3 linked regions of the Alkalilimnicola ehrlichii MLHE-1 genome follow. The protein of the gene in region 3 interacts with the protein of the main gene of each other region in a pairwise test. Links are inferred from orthologs where the notes say so. Each region holds a gene or a part of one and is shown on either strand. Other genes may lie near its edges.

Evidence for each region. Proteins that work in one complex are often made in the same cells at the same time.
Region 1: the proteins of ftsZ (region 3) and rlmN interact in binary tests that used the Escherichia coli proteins (3 or more experiments, as listed by UniProt). The link is inferred for Alkalilimnicola ehrlichii MLHE-1 from one-to-one orthologs.
Region 2: the proteins of ftsZ (region 3) and MLG_RS00835 interact in binary tests that used the Escherichia coli proteins (3 or more experiments, as listed by UniProt). The link is inferred for Alkalilimnicola ehrlichii MLHE-1 from one-to-one orthologs.

Annotation. Positions count from the first base shown.
Region 1 is NC_008340.1:1,450,822-1,456,059, reverse strand. Bases 1,065-4,014 are described here. They hold rlmN (23S rRNA (adenine(2503)-C(2))-methyltransferase RlmN), read right to left. Parts: upstream 3,133-4,014; coding sequence 1,996-3,132; downstream 1,065-1,995. Other genes in these bases: MLG_RS06360 (HesB/IscA family protein), read right to left, coding at 3,710-4,014; ndk (nucleoside-diphosphate kinase), read right to left, coding at 3,113-3,538; pilW (type IV pilus biogenesis/stability protein PilW), read right to left, coding at 1,241-1,999; MLG_RS06380 (RodZ domain-containing protein), read right to left, coding at 1,065-1,237. Outside these bases: hisS (histidine--tRNA ligase), read right to left, coding at 1-183; more of MLG_RS06380, read right to left, coding at 260-1,064; more of MLG_RS06360, read right to left, coding at 4,015-4,036; cysE (serine O-acetyltransferase), read right to left, coding at 4,148-4,990; MLG_RS06350 (RNA methyltransferase), read right to left, coding at 5,140-5,238.
Region 2 is NC_008340.1:197,796-202,932, reverse strand. Bases 1,065-3,913 are described here. They hold MLG_RS00835 (rod shape-determining protein), read right to left. Parts: upstream 3,087-3,913; coding sequence 2,043-3,086; downstream 1,065-2,042. Other genes in these bases: gatA (Asp-tRNA(Asn)/Glu-tRNA(Gln) amidotransferase subunit GatA), read left to right, coding at 3,531-3,913; gatC (Asp-tRNA(Asn)/Glu-tRNA(Gln) amidotransferase subunit GatC), read left to right, coding at 3,198-3,485; mreC (rod shape-determining protein MreC), read right to left, coding at 1,065-1,919. In the rest of the region: mrdA (penicillin-binding protein 2), read right to left, coding at 1-472; rod shape-determining protein MreD, read right to left, coding at 481-969; more of mreC, read right to left, coding at 966-1,064; more of gatA, read left to right, coding at 3,914-4,985; Asp-tRNA(Asn)/Glu-tRNA(Gln) amidotransferase subunit GatB, read left to right, coding at 5,052-5,137. UniProt on the Escherichia coli protein: Forms membrane-associated dynamic filaments that are essential for cell shape determination. Acts by regulating cell wall synthesis and cell elongation, and thus cell shape.
Region 3 is NC_008340.1:2,489,807-2,494,942, forward strand. The notes cover bases 1,155-4,002. They hold ftsZ (cell division protein FtsZ), read right to left. Parts: upstream 3,225-4,002; coding sequence 2,085-3,224; downstream 1,155-2,084. Other genes in these bases: lpxC (UDP-3-O-acyl-N-acetylglucosamine deacetylase), read right to left, coding at 1,155-1,912; ftsA (cell division protein FtsA), read right to left, coding at 3,316-4,002. Also shown: MLG_RS15780 (excinuclease ABC subunit UvrA), read left to right, coding at 1-895; more of lpxC, read right to left, coding at 995-1,154; more of ftsA, read right to left, coding at 4,003-4,554; MLG_RS11095 (cell division protein FtsQ/DivIB), read right to left, coding at 4,581-5,136. UniProt on the Escherichia coli protein: Essential cell division protein that forms a contractile ring structure (Z ring) at the future cell division site. The regulation of the ring assembly controls the timing and the location of cell division.

The DNA of each region.
Region 1 (5,238 bases), 1.0 Mb from region 3 along the record:
GTCGGTGACCTCGCCGATGGAGCGGCTGAAAAGCTCGGTCTTCTCCACGATGGGCAGCCGGATCTCGCGGTAGCCGTAGGCCTCCAGGGTGGCCTGGATATTGCTCTCGACGAACTGCCACAGGGGGGTCTGCTCCGGCAGGATGTCACTGAACCCGCGGATGCTTCGAATGCCTTTCGCCACTCAAGTCCTCCTGAGAAAAAAACAGGGGCCGGCGGCGCGCCGCCTGGTGCGGCCCACCCGGCCGGCCCCGCGTGGTCTAAGGGATGGTCAGCCGCGCCACATTGCCACGGGTGTGGGGCGCCAGATCGACGGCGTCACCCTGGAACTCCACCCGAACGGCGTCCGCATTACCGATGACCAGGGCGAAGGGCCCCTCGCCCTGCAGTTGGTGGGTCTCCTCGCCCTGGTAGTTGCCTACCATCAGACGCTCACCGTCCTCGTCGCGGACCTCCAGCCAGGTGGTCCCGGAAATATGCAGGACCAGACCGGCCGGCTCCGGCGCGGGCTCGGGCTCGGGCTCCGCCACAGCGGGTTCCGGCTCCGCCTCGACCTCGGGCACCACCGGGGGTTCCAGCGTCTCAGGGACACTGACGTCAGCCCCGGTGTCGTCCGGCACCGACGCCTCGGGGACCACCTCATCCACCGCCTCAGGCAGTGTCCGCTCGGCCAGCTCGTCGGCGACCACCGCCTCCGCCGGGGCCTCCTCGGACGGCGCCGTGCCCTCCTCCGCCACCGGTGGTGCTTCGCTATCCCCGGACACCCCATTCTCGACCAGCCAGAGCCAGGCGAGCACGGCAATGACCGCGGCCACGACCACGCTACTCACACCCAGCAGCCAGCCCCGGAGCCGGCGGCCTTGGAGCCCCCCCCGAGAGGTATCGCCACCGGTCACTGACGTCGAGCCCTGGCCCGGCTGCTGCTGAGCGCCGCTGGCCGGCCGCTCCAGGTCGAGCCGGGCCAGCGCCTCCCGCAGCCGGTCCGAGTCAATCTCCAGGAGCTGGGCATAGGCCCTGAGATAGCCTTTGACAAAGGTGAGCGGCGGCAGGTTGTCATAGTCGTCCCCCTCGAGCGCCTCAAGGGTCCGTAAGGGCAGGTTCAGCGCATCGGCCGCGGCCTTCCGGCTCAGGCCTCGCGCCTCCCGTGCCCTGGCGAGCAGCTGCCCCGGGGTCTCGCCGCCGCGACCGGGGTCGCGCTCGTGGTCGGGGGACAGCGGACTGTCGTGGTCTGAACTCATCTATCAACGACTCTCACGGTATAGGCGAGCCTCGCGGGAATCCGGAAACCGGTTGCGCAGACTCAGCCCGTAACTGGCCTCGGCATCGGCATCGCCAACGGCACGGGCCAGCTGGACCCCCAACCACAGGCTCGCCGGCGTGTGCTGTGCCTCAGCACGGTATCGATTCAGGTATTCCTCCGCCCCTTCGTGGTCCCCGGCCTGGAAACGCAACTGCGCCATGCGCAGCAGCGCGGGGGCAAAGCGGGCATTCTCCCGCAGGCTGCGCAGGAAATAGTCCTCGGCCCGCTCGTGCTGCCCCTCCCGCATCAAACAGACACCCGCATTGGCGAGGGGGATGTGGGGGTTGCGATAAAGCGGGTTGTCCAGTGCCGCCTCGAACTGATCCAGGGCCCGGTCCAGGTCACCCTGTTCACAAAGAAAGCGCCCGTAGTTGTTGCGGGTGCTGGCATTTTCCCCGTCCAACCGGACCGCCCGCCGGTAATGCCGGCCGGCTTCCTCCGGTTGACCGAGCTGTTCCTGCAGGAGCGCCATGGCGGCATGGGCGGGGGCGTAGCGACGATCAATATCCAGGGCTCGCTCCAGGCGCCGGTTGGCCTCCTCGTACTCGCCCTCCTGCAGGTACCCCAGACCCAATTGGGTGTTGACCTCCACCGCCCGGTCCCTGTCGCCGGACCCCGATTGGCCCATGGTGCCGCAGCCCACGACACCGACGGCCAAAAACAGGATCAACGCCGGCCGGAACGACGGCGGGATGCTCATCGCCCCTCCCGACGCAGTTCACGCTGCACCAGCCGCTGCTGGCGGCGGGTCCGGTCCTGCACCTTACCCACCAGCTGCCCGCACGCCCCGTCGATGTCCTGGCCCCGCGTCACCCGGGTGGTGGCGGTCAGGCCGTGGCTTTGCAGGATGCGGACGAAACGCAGGATCCGTCCGCGCGGACTGCAGCGGTACCGGGCCCCGGGAAAGGGGTTGAAGGGGATCAGATTGACCTTGCTGGGAATATCGCCCAACAGCCGGGCCAGCTCGTGGGCGTGGTGGTCCTGATCATTCACCCCGTCCAGCATCACGTATTCCCAGGTGATGCGCCGGTGGGGCTTGTCCGCGATATAGGCCGCGCAGGCGGGGATCAGGCGCTCCAACGGGTGTTTTCGGTTGATGGGCACCAACTCGTCGCGTAGGGCATTGTTGGGGGCATGGAGCGAGACCGCCAGACTGACGTCCGTCTGCTCGCGCATGCGCTCCAGCATGGTGACCACCCCGGAAGTGCTGATGGTCACCTTGCGCTTGGACAGCCCATAGGCGTCGTCGTCGGTCATCAGGCGCACGGCCGGGATGACCGCCTCCAGGTTGAGCAGGGGCTCGCCCATGCCCATGAACACCACGTTGGTGATCTGCTCACCGGTGCCGGTCAGTTGATCGTAGGCCACGTAATACTGGCCGATGATCTCTGCCGTGCTCAGGTTGCGGTTAAAACCCTGCTGAGCGGTGGAGCAGAAGCTGCAGTCCAGGGCGCAGCCCACCTGGGAAGAGACGCAGAGCGTCCCGCGGCCACTGTCGGGAATAAAGACCGTCTCGATGGCCTGCCCGCCGTCGACCCGCAGCAGCCACTTGCGGGTGCCGTCCTCGGAGACCTGCTCGGCGAGCACTTCCGGCAGCCGCAGCGCGACCCGTTCCGCCAACCGGGCGCGCAGGGCCTTGGAGATGTCGGTCATCTCCTCGAAGCCGGTCACCCGCCGCTGGTGCACCCACTTGAGCACCTGGGTAGCGCGAAAAGGCTTTTCGCCCAGGTCGGCGAAAAGCCTTTTCAAGGCCTGCCGGTCAAGATCCAGCAGGTTCACGGGCCCATCCGCGCGGCCCGCCGATGTGGACGTCTCAGCGACTGCAGAGCTCATCGGCCTTGAAGAAGAACTCGATTTCCTGTTTGGCCGTTTCCGGGGCGTCGGAGCCGTGGACGGCGTTGGCATCGATGGTTTCGGCATAATCGTGGCGCAGGGTGCCGGCAGCGGCTTCGGCCGGGTTGGTGGCGCCCATGATCTCGCGGTTCTTGACGATGGCGTTCTCGCCCTCCAGGACCTGCACCATCACCGGGCCGGAGATCATGAAGCCCACTAGGTCATTAAAGAAGGGGCGCTCCTTATGCACGGCATAGAAGCCCTCTGCCTGCTCACGGCTCAGGTGCACCATACGGGCCGCCACGATCTTCAGTCCGGCCTTCTCGAAACGGTTGTAAATCTCGCCGATGATGTTCTTGGCGACGGCGTCGGGCTTGATGATGGAGAGGGTTCTTTCCACTGCCATGCAGGACTCCCTAGTGTCGTGTGTGGTGTTGGGGGTTGAGACGGGTTCACGGGCGGGCCGCCACCACTGGCTGGTGGCTGCCGCTACGCCCGGGTCGGCGCGGCCCCCCGCGCGACTGGCGCAAGTGTACCTGCTGGCCCGGTGGCGGGCAATTTGACTGTACGGCCGGCCTCAGACCGTGAAGCTCTCACCGCAGCCGCAGGTCTCCTTGACGTTGGGATTACGGAAATCAAACCGCTGGTTGAGCCCATCGCGAACGAAATCCACCTCCGTCCCCTCCAGGAAGGGCAGGCTCTTGCGGTTGACCAGCACCTTGACGCCGTCCTGCTCGATCACCTCGTCGGAGGCCTCGATCCGGTCGGCATAATCCACGGTGTAGGCAAGACCGGAGCAACCGGTGGTCTTGACCCCCAGGCGCAGGCCGACACCGCCCTCATGGCGGGCGAGATAGTCCTTGACGTGGCGCACTGCCTTGTCGGTGAGTTGGATATTTGCCATGCCTTGCCTCCATTGGCTCGCCCCGGGGGCGTCTGGCCGCCCGGGGCCGGGAATGCGTGACCCTATGATACTGATTCGTCGGCGGGGCTTCGAGTTCCCTGCGAGCCGCGATCAGCTACCGGTACGGTCCTGGCGCCCGCGCACCTGGCCCGAGCCGGCAGTGACGTCGACACCCTGCTCGCCCGCCTCCGGGGCAGGCTCCCCGCAATCGAGCTCGTCCACCTCGACGTCGGGAATGCGGGTGTCCTCCACGTCCCCGCCCATGCCGCGGATGGCCCGGCACATCTGCTCCAGGCGCGCGTCGGTAACGTGGATATGGTCCAGGATCGCGTTGACCGCGTTGGCGACCGGGTCCGGCATATCGGTGGTGCCATAGGCATCGAAGCCGATCTTGCGGGCAACCGCCGCCCGCCGTCGGTCATCGGCGCTGTCCGTGCGCGGACGCACCCCGGCCATGCGCGCCGGGATGCCGACCATGGTGGCACCCTCGGGCACATCGCGCAGCACCACCGCATTGGAGCCCACACGCGCCCCGCTGCCCACCTGGAGCGGTCCCAAAATCTTGGCACCGGCACCCACCACCACGTCATCGCCCAAGGTCGGGTGGCGCTTGCCCTGCTCCCAGCTGGTGCCCCCCAGGGTCACGCCGTGGTAGAGGGTCACATCATCACCGATCTCCGCGGTCTCGCCGATCACCACCCCCATGCCGTGATCGATAAAGAAACGGCGCCCGATCCGCGCACCCGGGTGGATTTCGATGCCGGTGAGCCAGCGGGCGATGGTGGAGAAAAACCGGGCCAGCCAGCGCAACCGCTTGCGCCACAGCCAGTGGTTACAGCGGTGGAACAGCAGGGCGTGCAGCCCCGGGTAGGTGGTGAGCACCTCGAATGCGTTACGGGCCGCCGGGTCGCGATCCATGACGCAGCGGATGTCCTCTTTGATCCGTTTGAACATGGACAGTCAGCTCTGTCTCGGGTGAATGGGGAAAGCGGCGGACCAAACGGGGTCCGGGCCGGGCTCAAGTACCGGTCAACCGGATGGTACAGCGGTGCTGGCGGGGATAGTGCGGCATCATAGGCCCCAGTTTACGCGCCGAGCGGCTTTTATTCATCTTTCGTCCCCGCCCTCTGCGCGGCGTCCGGCAACTCCGGCAGGTGGGGCTCCACGTTGGCCAGCAGGCCGCGCAGCATCTGCAGTTCATG
Region 2 (5,137 bases), 2.3 Mb from region 3 along the record:
CCTCCACCCCGGGGAAACGGTGACGGTGCACCGACAGCCGCGCCACCTCCTCCTCGGTCAGGCGCAGCTTCAGGGGCACCTCGTGGAAGCGCCGGGCGCGCTGGAGCTGCTGCTGGAAGCGGCTGATCTCCGCTTCATCCAGGCTCACCACCTCGCCCAGCGCCGCCAGCAGCGCCGGCATGTCACGCACCTGTTCCGGGGTGACCGTCAGCCGATAGGAGGGGCGGTTCTCGGCCAGGAGCACGCCATTACGGTCGTAGATCAGCCCCCGGGTGGGCGGCACCGGTTGCAGGCGCACGCGATTCTGCTGGGAGAGGGTGCTGTAGTGCTCGTGATCGCGCACCTGCAACTTGACCATCTGGTTGACCAGTACCCCGGTGAACAGACAGACGGCCACCGCCGCCACCACGACGCGGCGGAAGAACTGACGGGCCTCGGTGGAACCGTCCTTGATGGCCTTGGAGTGGTGCATTCCGCTCACTACTGTACGCCGAAATGGCGGCGCGCGGTACGCAGCAGGAAAAAGACCCAGGGCCACAGCGCCGCGCCAATCACCGGTGCCAGCCAGGCCTGCCAGGGGGGCACCGGCCGGCCGACAAAACCATTGACCCAGAACAGCACCAACTGCACTGCATAGAGCAGCAGCAGGATGGTCAGCGCCTGTTGCCAGACGGGCATCAGGCGCATCCGCCGGTGCAGCTTGAGGATGATCCAGGCGATCAGTGCGAAGGCCAGCGCGTGCTGGCCCAGCAGGCTGCCGACCAGGGCATCCTGAAACAGGCCGGCCAGCCAGGCCACCGTCACCCCCACCCGGCTGGGCAACGCCATGGCCCAGTACAATAACACCAGGGCCACCCATTGCGGCCGCGCCGGCACCGCCCAATCGGGCATGGGCACGATCACCAGCATCCCCGCCAGCACCAGACTGGCGAGGATGACCCAGCGGCCGCGGGGAATGGCCGGGTTCATTGCGCCTCCTCCCCCGGCACAGCGGCCGGCGGGGAGGCGGCGTCCGGGGCCTCCTCCGGCGGGACCGCCCCTGGGGCTGGGGCCGGTTCGGATGCCGACGGCACAGCCGGAGCCTCCACCGCCGGCAGGTCCGGCATCCGGCCGAGAGCGCCCCCCTGAACCAGTACCATTTTCCGGCTGCGGTCCAAGGCCGCCAGCGGGCGGGCGCTGACCCGGGCGAAGGGCTCGCCCGGATCCAGCACCACCCGCTCCACCTCGGCCACCGGGTACCCGCGCGGGAAGACACCCCCCAGCCCGGAGGTCACCAGCAGGTCGCCGGACTGGATATCGGCATTGATGGGCACGCTGCCCAATTCCAGGCGGTTCAGGTCGCCGGTGCCCAGGGCGATGGTGCGCAGGCCGTTGCGGTTGACCTCCACCGGAATGGCGTGACTGGGGTCGGTGATCAATCGCACCATCGCCCCGTGGGTGCCCACCCGGTCCACCTGCCCCATCACCCCCTCGGCGTCGAGGACCGCCTGACCCACGGTCACCTGGTGGACACTGCCCTTGTCCACCTGGATCAGGTGGGAGTAGGGATCCAGGTCCACCCGGGTGAGCTCGGCGATGAGCACCGTCTCGCCGAGCTGCCCCGAGGAGCCGAGCAGGTCACGCAGCCGCTGGTTCTCCATCTCCAATGCCTGCAGACGCTGGAGCCGTGCCTGGTCGAGCAGGTAGCGCCGGCGCAGCTCGCGGTTCTCGTCCACCAACTGCTGGCGACTGGCCAGATGCTCGCCCAGGCGCTGGCTGGCCTCAATGGGCAAACTCACCGCCTGCTGCACCGGCCAGACCACCGCGGCCAGGCCCTGGCGGACCGGATCGGCCAGTTGCTGGCGGTGATCCAGGGTCATCAAGAGCACCGAGACCAGCGCCAGCAGCACCAGTCGCACGGTGATGGAAGGTCCTTGCAGGAATAACGGTTTGATGGCCCTTACCGGATGTCAGTGCCGGCACCGACCCTCCAGGGCCGTGCCGGCAGATACTGCCAGATCCGTGGCCGGTGACCCACTGGCCTAATGCCGGCCGCCCCGGATCTACTCGCTGATGAACAGGTCGGTGCCCTTCTCGTCCATCATCTCCAGCGCACGCCCCCCGCCACGGGCCACGCAGGTGAGCGGGTCGTCGGCCACCACCACCGGCAGCCCGGTCTCCTCCATCAGCAGCCGGTCGATATTGCGCAGCAGCGCCCCGCCCCCGGTAAGCACGATGCCGCGCTCGGCCACGTCCGCCCCCAGCTCAGGCGGGGTCTGCTCCAGCGCGGTCTTGAGCGCGGAGACAATACCGGAGAGCGGCTCCTGCATGGATTCGAGGATCTCGTTACTGTTCAGGGTGAAGCTGCGCGGCACCCCCTGGGCGAGGTTGCGCCCCCGCACCTCCACCTCGCGCACCTCGGCGTCCGGGAAGGCGGTACCGATCTCATGCTTGATCCGCTCCGCGGTGGTCTCGCCGATCAGGATGCCGTAGTTGCGGCGCACGTAGTTGATGATGGCCTCGTCGAAGCGATCACCGCCGATACGCACCGAGGCGGAGTAGACGATGCCGTTCAGCGACAACACCGCCACTTCAGAGGTGCCGCCACCGATATCCACCACCATGGAGCCACTGGCCTCGTCCACCGGCATGCTGGCGCCAATGGCCGCCGCCATGGGCTCCTCCACCAGAAAGACCTCCCGTGCGCCCGCGCCCTCGGCGGATTCGCGGATCGCCCGGCGCTCCACCTGGGTGGCGCCGCAAGGCACACAGACCAGCACCCGCGGGCTGGGCTTGAAGATCCGCGCCTCGTGGACCTTCTTGATGAAGTGCTGCAGCATCTTCTCAGTCACGGTGAAGTCGGCGATCACGCCGTCCTTCATGGGGCGGATGGCGCGGATGTTGGCGGGGGTACGCCCCAGCATGGCCTTGGCCTCGCCGCCCACGGCGACGATGCGTTTGGCGCCACCGTCACGGTCCTGGCGGATGGCCACAACCGACGGCTCGGCGAGCACGATGCCTTTGCCACGGAGGTAGATCAGCGTGTTGGCGGTCCCCAAGTCGATGGAGACGTCGTTGGAGAAGAGTCCTCGAATACCCTTGAACATTGAGTTTAGAACCGGCTGGAAGGAAAGTCGCCAATCTACACATTGGGCGGCACTTTGGGCAAGCGGGGTGTTGTGGTAAGTTTTCCGGCTTACCGTCTTGGAGGATGCGCAATGTCCCTGGAAGAATCGGAAGTCAAGCACATTGCCCACCTGGCGCGGGTGGCCATCGAGGCCGATGACATCCCCGGCTACGCCCGCAATCTGTCCGACATTCTCGACTTCGTCGAGCAGATGAAGGACATCGACACCTCCGGCGTCACCCCCATGGCCCACCCTCTGGACGCGGTGCAGCGCCTGCGCGAGGACGAGGTCACCGAGCCGGACCAGCGGGAGCGCTTCCAGGCCATCGCACCGGCCACCGAGGCCGGTCTCTACCTGGTGCCGCGTGTCATCGAGTAACCCGCGCCGCCACCCCGTGCCCCCATTGAAGGGACCCGACCCGACATGCATGAAAAGACCGTAGCCGAGATCGCCGCCGCCCTGCGTGCGGGCGAGTTCTCCAGTCGCGAGGTCACCGAGGCCTTTCTGGCGCGCATCGACGCGCTGAACCCGGTGACCAACGCCGTCATCACCCCCACGCCGGAACAGGCCCTGGCCGCCGCCGATGCGGCAGATCAGCGCATCGCCGCCGGCGAGGCCGGACCGCTCACCGGCGTGCCGCTGGTGCACAAGGATATCTTCTGCACCCAGGGGGTGCGCACCAGCTGCGGCTCGCGGATGCTGGACAACTTCACCGCCCCCTACGACGCCACCGTGGTGGGCAAGCTGGCCGACGCCGGCATGGTCATGCTGGGCAAGGCCAACATGGACGAGTTCGCCATGGGCTCCTCCAACGAGACCAGCTACTACGGCCCGGTGAAGAACCCCTGGGATTTGGACGCCGTGCCCGGCGGCTCCTCCGGCGGCTCCGCCGCGGCGGTGGCCGGGCGCCTGGCGCCGGCGGCCACCGGCACCGACACCGGCGGTTCCATCCGCCAGCCGGCGGCACTGTGCGGCCTCTCCGGGCTCAAGCCCACCTACGGCCGGGTCTCCCGCTACGGCATGATCGCCTTCGCCTCCAGCCTCGATCAGGGCGGCCCCATGGCCCGCACCTGCGAGGACTTGGCGCTGCTGCTCGGCGGCATGGCCGGCTTCGACACCCGCGACTCTACCAGCGTCGACCACGTGGTGCCCGATTACACCGAGACCCTCAACCGCTCGGTGAAGGGGCTGAAGATCGGCGTGCCCAAGGAGTTCTTCGGCGAGGGCCTCGACCCCGAGGTGCGCCGGGTGGTGGAGGCCGCCATCGAGGTCTACCGCGAAGAGGGGGCCGAGATCCGCGAGATCTCGCTGCCCAACACGCGGCACTCGGTGCCGGTCTATTACGTCATCGCCCCGGCCGAGGCCTCCTCCAACCTCTCGCGCTATGACGGGGTGCGCTACGGCTACCGCTGCGAGGACCCCAGCGACCTGGAGGACCTGTACAAGCGCTCCCGCGGTGAGGGCTTCGGCGAGGAGGTCAAGCGCCGCATCCTGGTGGGCACCTACGCCCTGTCCGCCGGCTACTACGACGCCTACTACCTCAAGGCCCAGCAGGTGCGGCGCCTGATCCGCGACGACTTCACCCGCGCGCTGCAGGCGGTGGACGTGATCATGGGCCCCACCTCGCCCACCGTGGCCTTCAACATCGGCGAGCGCACCGACGACCCGGTGCAGATGTACCTCTCCGACGTCTACACCCTGGCGGTCAACCTGGCCGGCGTGCCCGGGCTGTCCATCCCCGCCGGCTTTGCCCAGGGCCGCCCGGTGGGGCTGCAGATCATCGGTGATTACTTCGACGAGGCCCGGCTGCTCAACGTCGGCCACAAGTACCAGCAGGTGACCGACTGGCACCGGCAGGTCCCCCAGGGCTTCGAGTAAGCGTCGGCTCGAACGGCACCCGGCAGCAGTCAGCCAGTCCCCAGGGCTTCGACCAGGAACACGATTATGGAATGGGAAACGGTAATCGGGCTTGAGATTCACGCCCAGCTCGCCACCAAAAGCAAAATCTTCTCCGGTGCGGCCACCGCCTA
Region 3 (5,136 bases):
ACCCGCCCTGAAACGCCTGCTGAGCCGCAAACGGGACCAGGCGACCCCACCACTGCCCCACTGCGCCGGCCTGGATGGCTGGCAGGCCGTCGACCGCGTGCTGGAGGTGGACCAGACCCCCATTGGCAAGACCCCGCGCTCCTGCCCCGCCACCTACATCGGCTTCTGGGACGACATCCGCAAGCTCTACGCCGGCACCCAGGAGGCCAGCCTGCGCGGCTACGGCCCCGGCCGCTTCTCCTTCAACACCAAAGACGGCCGCTGCCCTGACTGCGACGGCCAGGGCGTACGCCGGATCGAGATGAACTTCCTGCCCGACGTCACCGTACCCTGCGAGACCTGCCACGGACTGCGCTTCACCCGCGAGACCCTGGCCGTGGAATGGAAAGGCCGGCACATCGGCGACGTACTCAACATGAGCGTGGAAGAGGCCACCGCCTTCTTCGCCGCGCAACCGCGCATCCACCACCCGCTCACACTGCTCGAGGCCGTCGGCCTGGGCTACCTCACCCTGGGCCAGGCCAGCCCCACCCTCTCCGGGGGCGAGGCCCAGCGCATCAAACTGGTCACCGAACTGGCCAAGGCCCGCCCCGACCTGCGCGCCCAGCGTACCCCCCACACCCTCTACGTCCTGGACGAGCCCACCGTGGGCCTGCACATGGCAGACGTGGAGCGACTCATCGACGCCCTGCAGCGGCTGGTGGACGCCGGCCACACCGTGGTGGTCATCGAACACAACCTCGATCTCATCGCCGAGGCGGACTGGGTGGTGGACATCGGTCCGGAGGGGGGCGACGCCGGCGGCCGGGTGGTCGCCGCCGGGCCGCCCGAGGCCGTGGCCGCCGGGTCGACCGCGACCGGACGCTTCCTGGCGGAGGTGTTGAAGCGGAAGTAACCGGGCGCACGGCGACCGGCCCCCGGGTCGGCGCCCCTAAAACGACGAAGGGGCGCCCGAGGGCGCCCCTTCGTCCGGTCGGAAGCTGACCGCCACCGATCAGCCGGCCACCGCCAGCCCCGGTCGATCGTAGGCGATCGGCGAGTCGGAGGCCTGATCGAAGGTGACCTCCTCCCAGGCGTCCTCCTGCGCCAGCAGCGCCCGCAACAGCTTGTTGTTCAGCGAGTGCCCGGACTTATGGCCCTTGAAGGCCCCGATCAGGCTGTGGCCCAGCAGGTAGAGATCGCCGATGGCATCCAGGATCTTGTGCTTGACGAACTCATCCTGATAGCGCAGCCCGTCTTCGTTGAGGATGCGGTAGTCGTCCACCAGGATGGCGTTGTCCAGGCTGCCCCCCAGCGCCAGCCGGTTGGCCCGCAGCATCTCGATGTCGCGCATGAAGCCGAACGTGCGCGCACGGCTCACCTCCTTGACGAAGGAGGTGCTGGAGAAATCCAATTCCGCGAAGCCGTTTTGCTCGGTGAACACCGGGTGGTCGAAATGCAGCGTGTAGCCCACCTTGAACCCGTTGAACGGCTCGAAGGCGGCCCACTTGTCGTCCTCCTCCACCCGCACCGGCTTGCGGATCCGGATGAACCGCTTCAGCGCATTCTGTTCCTCGATGCCCGCAGAACGGATCAGGAACACGAACGGCCCCGAACTGCCGTCCATGATCGGCACCTCCGGGGCGCTCACCTCGACGAAGGCGTTGTCGATCCCCAGGCCGGCCATGGCGGAGAGCAGGTGCTCCACCGTGTAGACCCGCGCCTCCCCCTGGGAGAGGCAGGTGGAGAGTCGGGTATCCCCGACGTTCAGCGCATGGCCGGGGATATCCACCGGCGGGTCCAGATCCACCCGTCGGAAGATAATACCGGTGTTGGCCGGCGCCGGTCGGAGGGTGAGGTACACCTTCTCGCCGGTGTGCAAGCCCACGCCAGTGGCGCGGATACTGTTCTTTAACGTGCGCTGACGGATCATGTCGACGGCCAACTCCAGGGTTTATTGTTGCCAGTCACCGGCGTCTTCGGGCACAACGGGCCCGTGGGACGGCGGCGAGCGACGTCATTCTACTGTAATCCACCGCACCGTGTATAGTGCAGTGCAACATAGCGCCGCGACCCTTTCCGGCCGGCACCGCCGGCGCCAGCGGTCAGTCCGCCTGACGCCGGAGGAAGGCGGGAATATCCAGGTATTCCATATCGCCCTCGTCTTCCACACCCGGCCGGTCGTTGGCCGCCTTCTTGCGGATCACCGTCGGCCGGTCCAGCTGGTTGTAGTCCACATCCCCGCTGGCCTTGCGCACCGGTTTCAGGTCGGGCTTGCGCTGCTCCTGGAATGCACCCAGGCCGGTGGCCACGACTGTGACATGCAGTTCGTTCTCGAGTTCCGGATCGATGACGGTACCCACCACCACGGTGGCCTCGTCGGAGGCGAACTCGCGCACCGCATTGCCCACGTCGTTGAACTCGCCGATGCCCAGGTCCAGCCCGGCGGTGACATTGACCAGGATGCCGTTGGCCCCGGCCAGGTTCACGTCCTCCAGTAGCGGGCAGGCGATGGCCCGCTCGGCGGCCTCACGGGCGCGCCCCTCACCGGAGGCGGAGCCGGTACCCATCACCGCCATACCCATCTCCGACATCACCGTGCGCACATCGGCGAAGTCCACGTTAATCAGACCCGGGCGGGTGATCAACTCGGCGATACCTTTTACCGCACCCAGCAGCACATCGTTCGCCGCCTTGAAGGCATCCAGCAGCGTCAGGTTGTTGCCCAGCACACTGATCAGCTTCTCGTTGGGAATGGTGATCAGGGAGTCCACATGCTGGCCCAACTCCTTGATGCCCTCCTCGGCGATCCGCATCCGCTTGCTGCCCTCGAAGGGGAAGGGCTTGGTCACCACGGCGACTGTGAGGATCCCCATCTCGCGGGCGATCTCGGCCACCACCGGGGCACCGCCAGTGCCGGTGCCACCGCCCATGCCGGCGGTGATGAAGACCATGTCCGCGCCCTCAATCGCTTCCATGATGCGCTCGCGGTCCTCGACGGCCGCCTCACGGCCGACGCCGGGGTTGGCCCCGGCGCCCAGGCCCTTGGTGATGCCGGAACCGAGCTGCAGGGTGGTGCGCGCAGCCACGTTCTGCAGCGCCTGGGCGTCCGTGTTGGCGCAGATGAAATCCACACCCTCGATATCGGCGGCCACCATATGCTGCACGGCATTACCACCGCCGCCGCCTACGCCGATGACCTTGATAACCGCGTTCTGGTTGACGTTATCCATCAGTTCAAACATGACCCTATCCTCCTGGGACCGTTTCGGTCCGAATACAGAAATTGCAGTAACTTTTCCTTCCCCGGACCCGCCCGCCCGGATTCGCCCTGGCTCAGAAATTGCCCTTGAACCAACTCTTCATACGCGCCCAAAGTGCCTGTAGCCCGCCCTCCTCGCTGAAGTCGGTGAGCGCTGGCTTGCCCTCGTGCCGGGCGCCGTAGACCAGCAGCCCGACGCCGGTGGAATAGATGGGGTTGCGGACCACGTCCGAGAGGCCGGTGACCTGGGTCGGACTGGCCGCCCGCACCGGCAAGTGGAAGACCTCCTCGGCCAGGTCCACCACGCCCTCCATCTTGGAACTGCCCCCGGTGAGCACCACGCCCGCCGGGATCAGGTCCTCAAAACCGCTGCGCCGCAGTTCTGCCTGCACCAGGCCGAGCAACTCCTCATAACGGGGCTCGACCACCGCCGCCAACGACTGGCGGGAGAGCCGGCGCGGCGGCCGGTCACCCACCGAGGGCACCTCGATGCTCTCCTCGGGATTGGCCAGCTGCGACAGGGCGCAGGCGTACTTGACCTTGATCTCCTCTGCGTGCTGGGTCGGGGTGCGCAGAGCCACCGCGATGTCGTTGGTGACCTGGTGCCCGGCGATGGGGATCACCGCCGTATGGCGGATGGCGCCGCCGGTGAACACGGCGATATCGGTGGTCCCGCCACCGATATCCACCAGGCAGACCCCCAGCTCCCGCTCGTCGTCGGTGAGCACCGCCTGGGCCGAGGCGAGCTGCTGGAGGACCACGTCGTCCACCTCCAGGCCGCAGCGGCGGACACACTTAGTGATGTTTTCCGCCGCCGAGACGGCGCCGGTCACCATGTGCACCCGGGCCTCCAGGCGCACCCCGGACATGCCCAGCGGATGGCGAATGCCCTCCTGGTTGTCGATAACGAACTCCTGGGGCAACACGTGCAGGATCCGCTGATCGGCCGGGATGGCCACCGCGCGTGCGCCGTCCAGCACCCGGTCCAGGTCGCCCTGGGTCACCTCCCGGTCCTTGATGGCCACCATGCCGTGGGAGTTCATGCTCTTGATATGGCTGCCGGAGATGCCCACGTAGGCGGAGTGGATCTCGCAGCCGGCCATCAGCTCGGCCTCCTCCACCGCCCGCTGCACCGATTGGACGGTGGACTCGATATTGACCACCACGCCCTTCTTCAGGCCGCTGGAGGGGTGGGAGCCGATGCCCACCACCTCGATCTCGCCGTCCTCCCCGGCCTCGCCCACGATGGCGACTACCTTCGAGGTGCCGATATCCAGCCCCACCAGCAGGTTGCGTTCGGACTTCTTTACCATGCCGTGTTGTTTCCCTGTCGATCGCATTATTCGGTTGCCGTGCCCGCGTCCCGCCAGCCCAGCGCGAAGCCGTTGGGGTAGCGCAGATCCGCACTGGCCAGCTCCCGGCCCTGCTCCTGTTCACGGGCAATCAGCGGCCAGGCGTCCAGAAAGCGCATTACCCGCGCCACCACCTGCTCGCGCCCCATCTCCAGGCGGATCGGCCCCTCGTCGCCCGGCGCCACCCCGTCCTCCGGGGCCAGTTCGGCCCGCCAGGCCGCCCGCGCATCCTGTTCCAGCGCCATCAGCTCGAACCCGGCGGCCTGGAGGCGCCGGGTCAGATCGCGGTAATGCCGCACCACCGCCTCTTCCCGCCCCGCCGTCCCCGACAGCCGCGGCAGCCCGGACGGGATGCTCGCCGGGTCCGGTTCAAACACCTCGCCGGCCCCGGTGATCAGCCCCGACTCGCCCCAGCGGGCCAGGGGCGCGTGCTCGCGGATGGTCAACTCCACCATATCGGGCCAGACCCGGCGCACCGAGGCGCTGGCCACCCAGGGCAGCGCCTCCACCGCCCGCCGCATGCCGGTGACGTCCAGGCCGAAC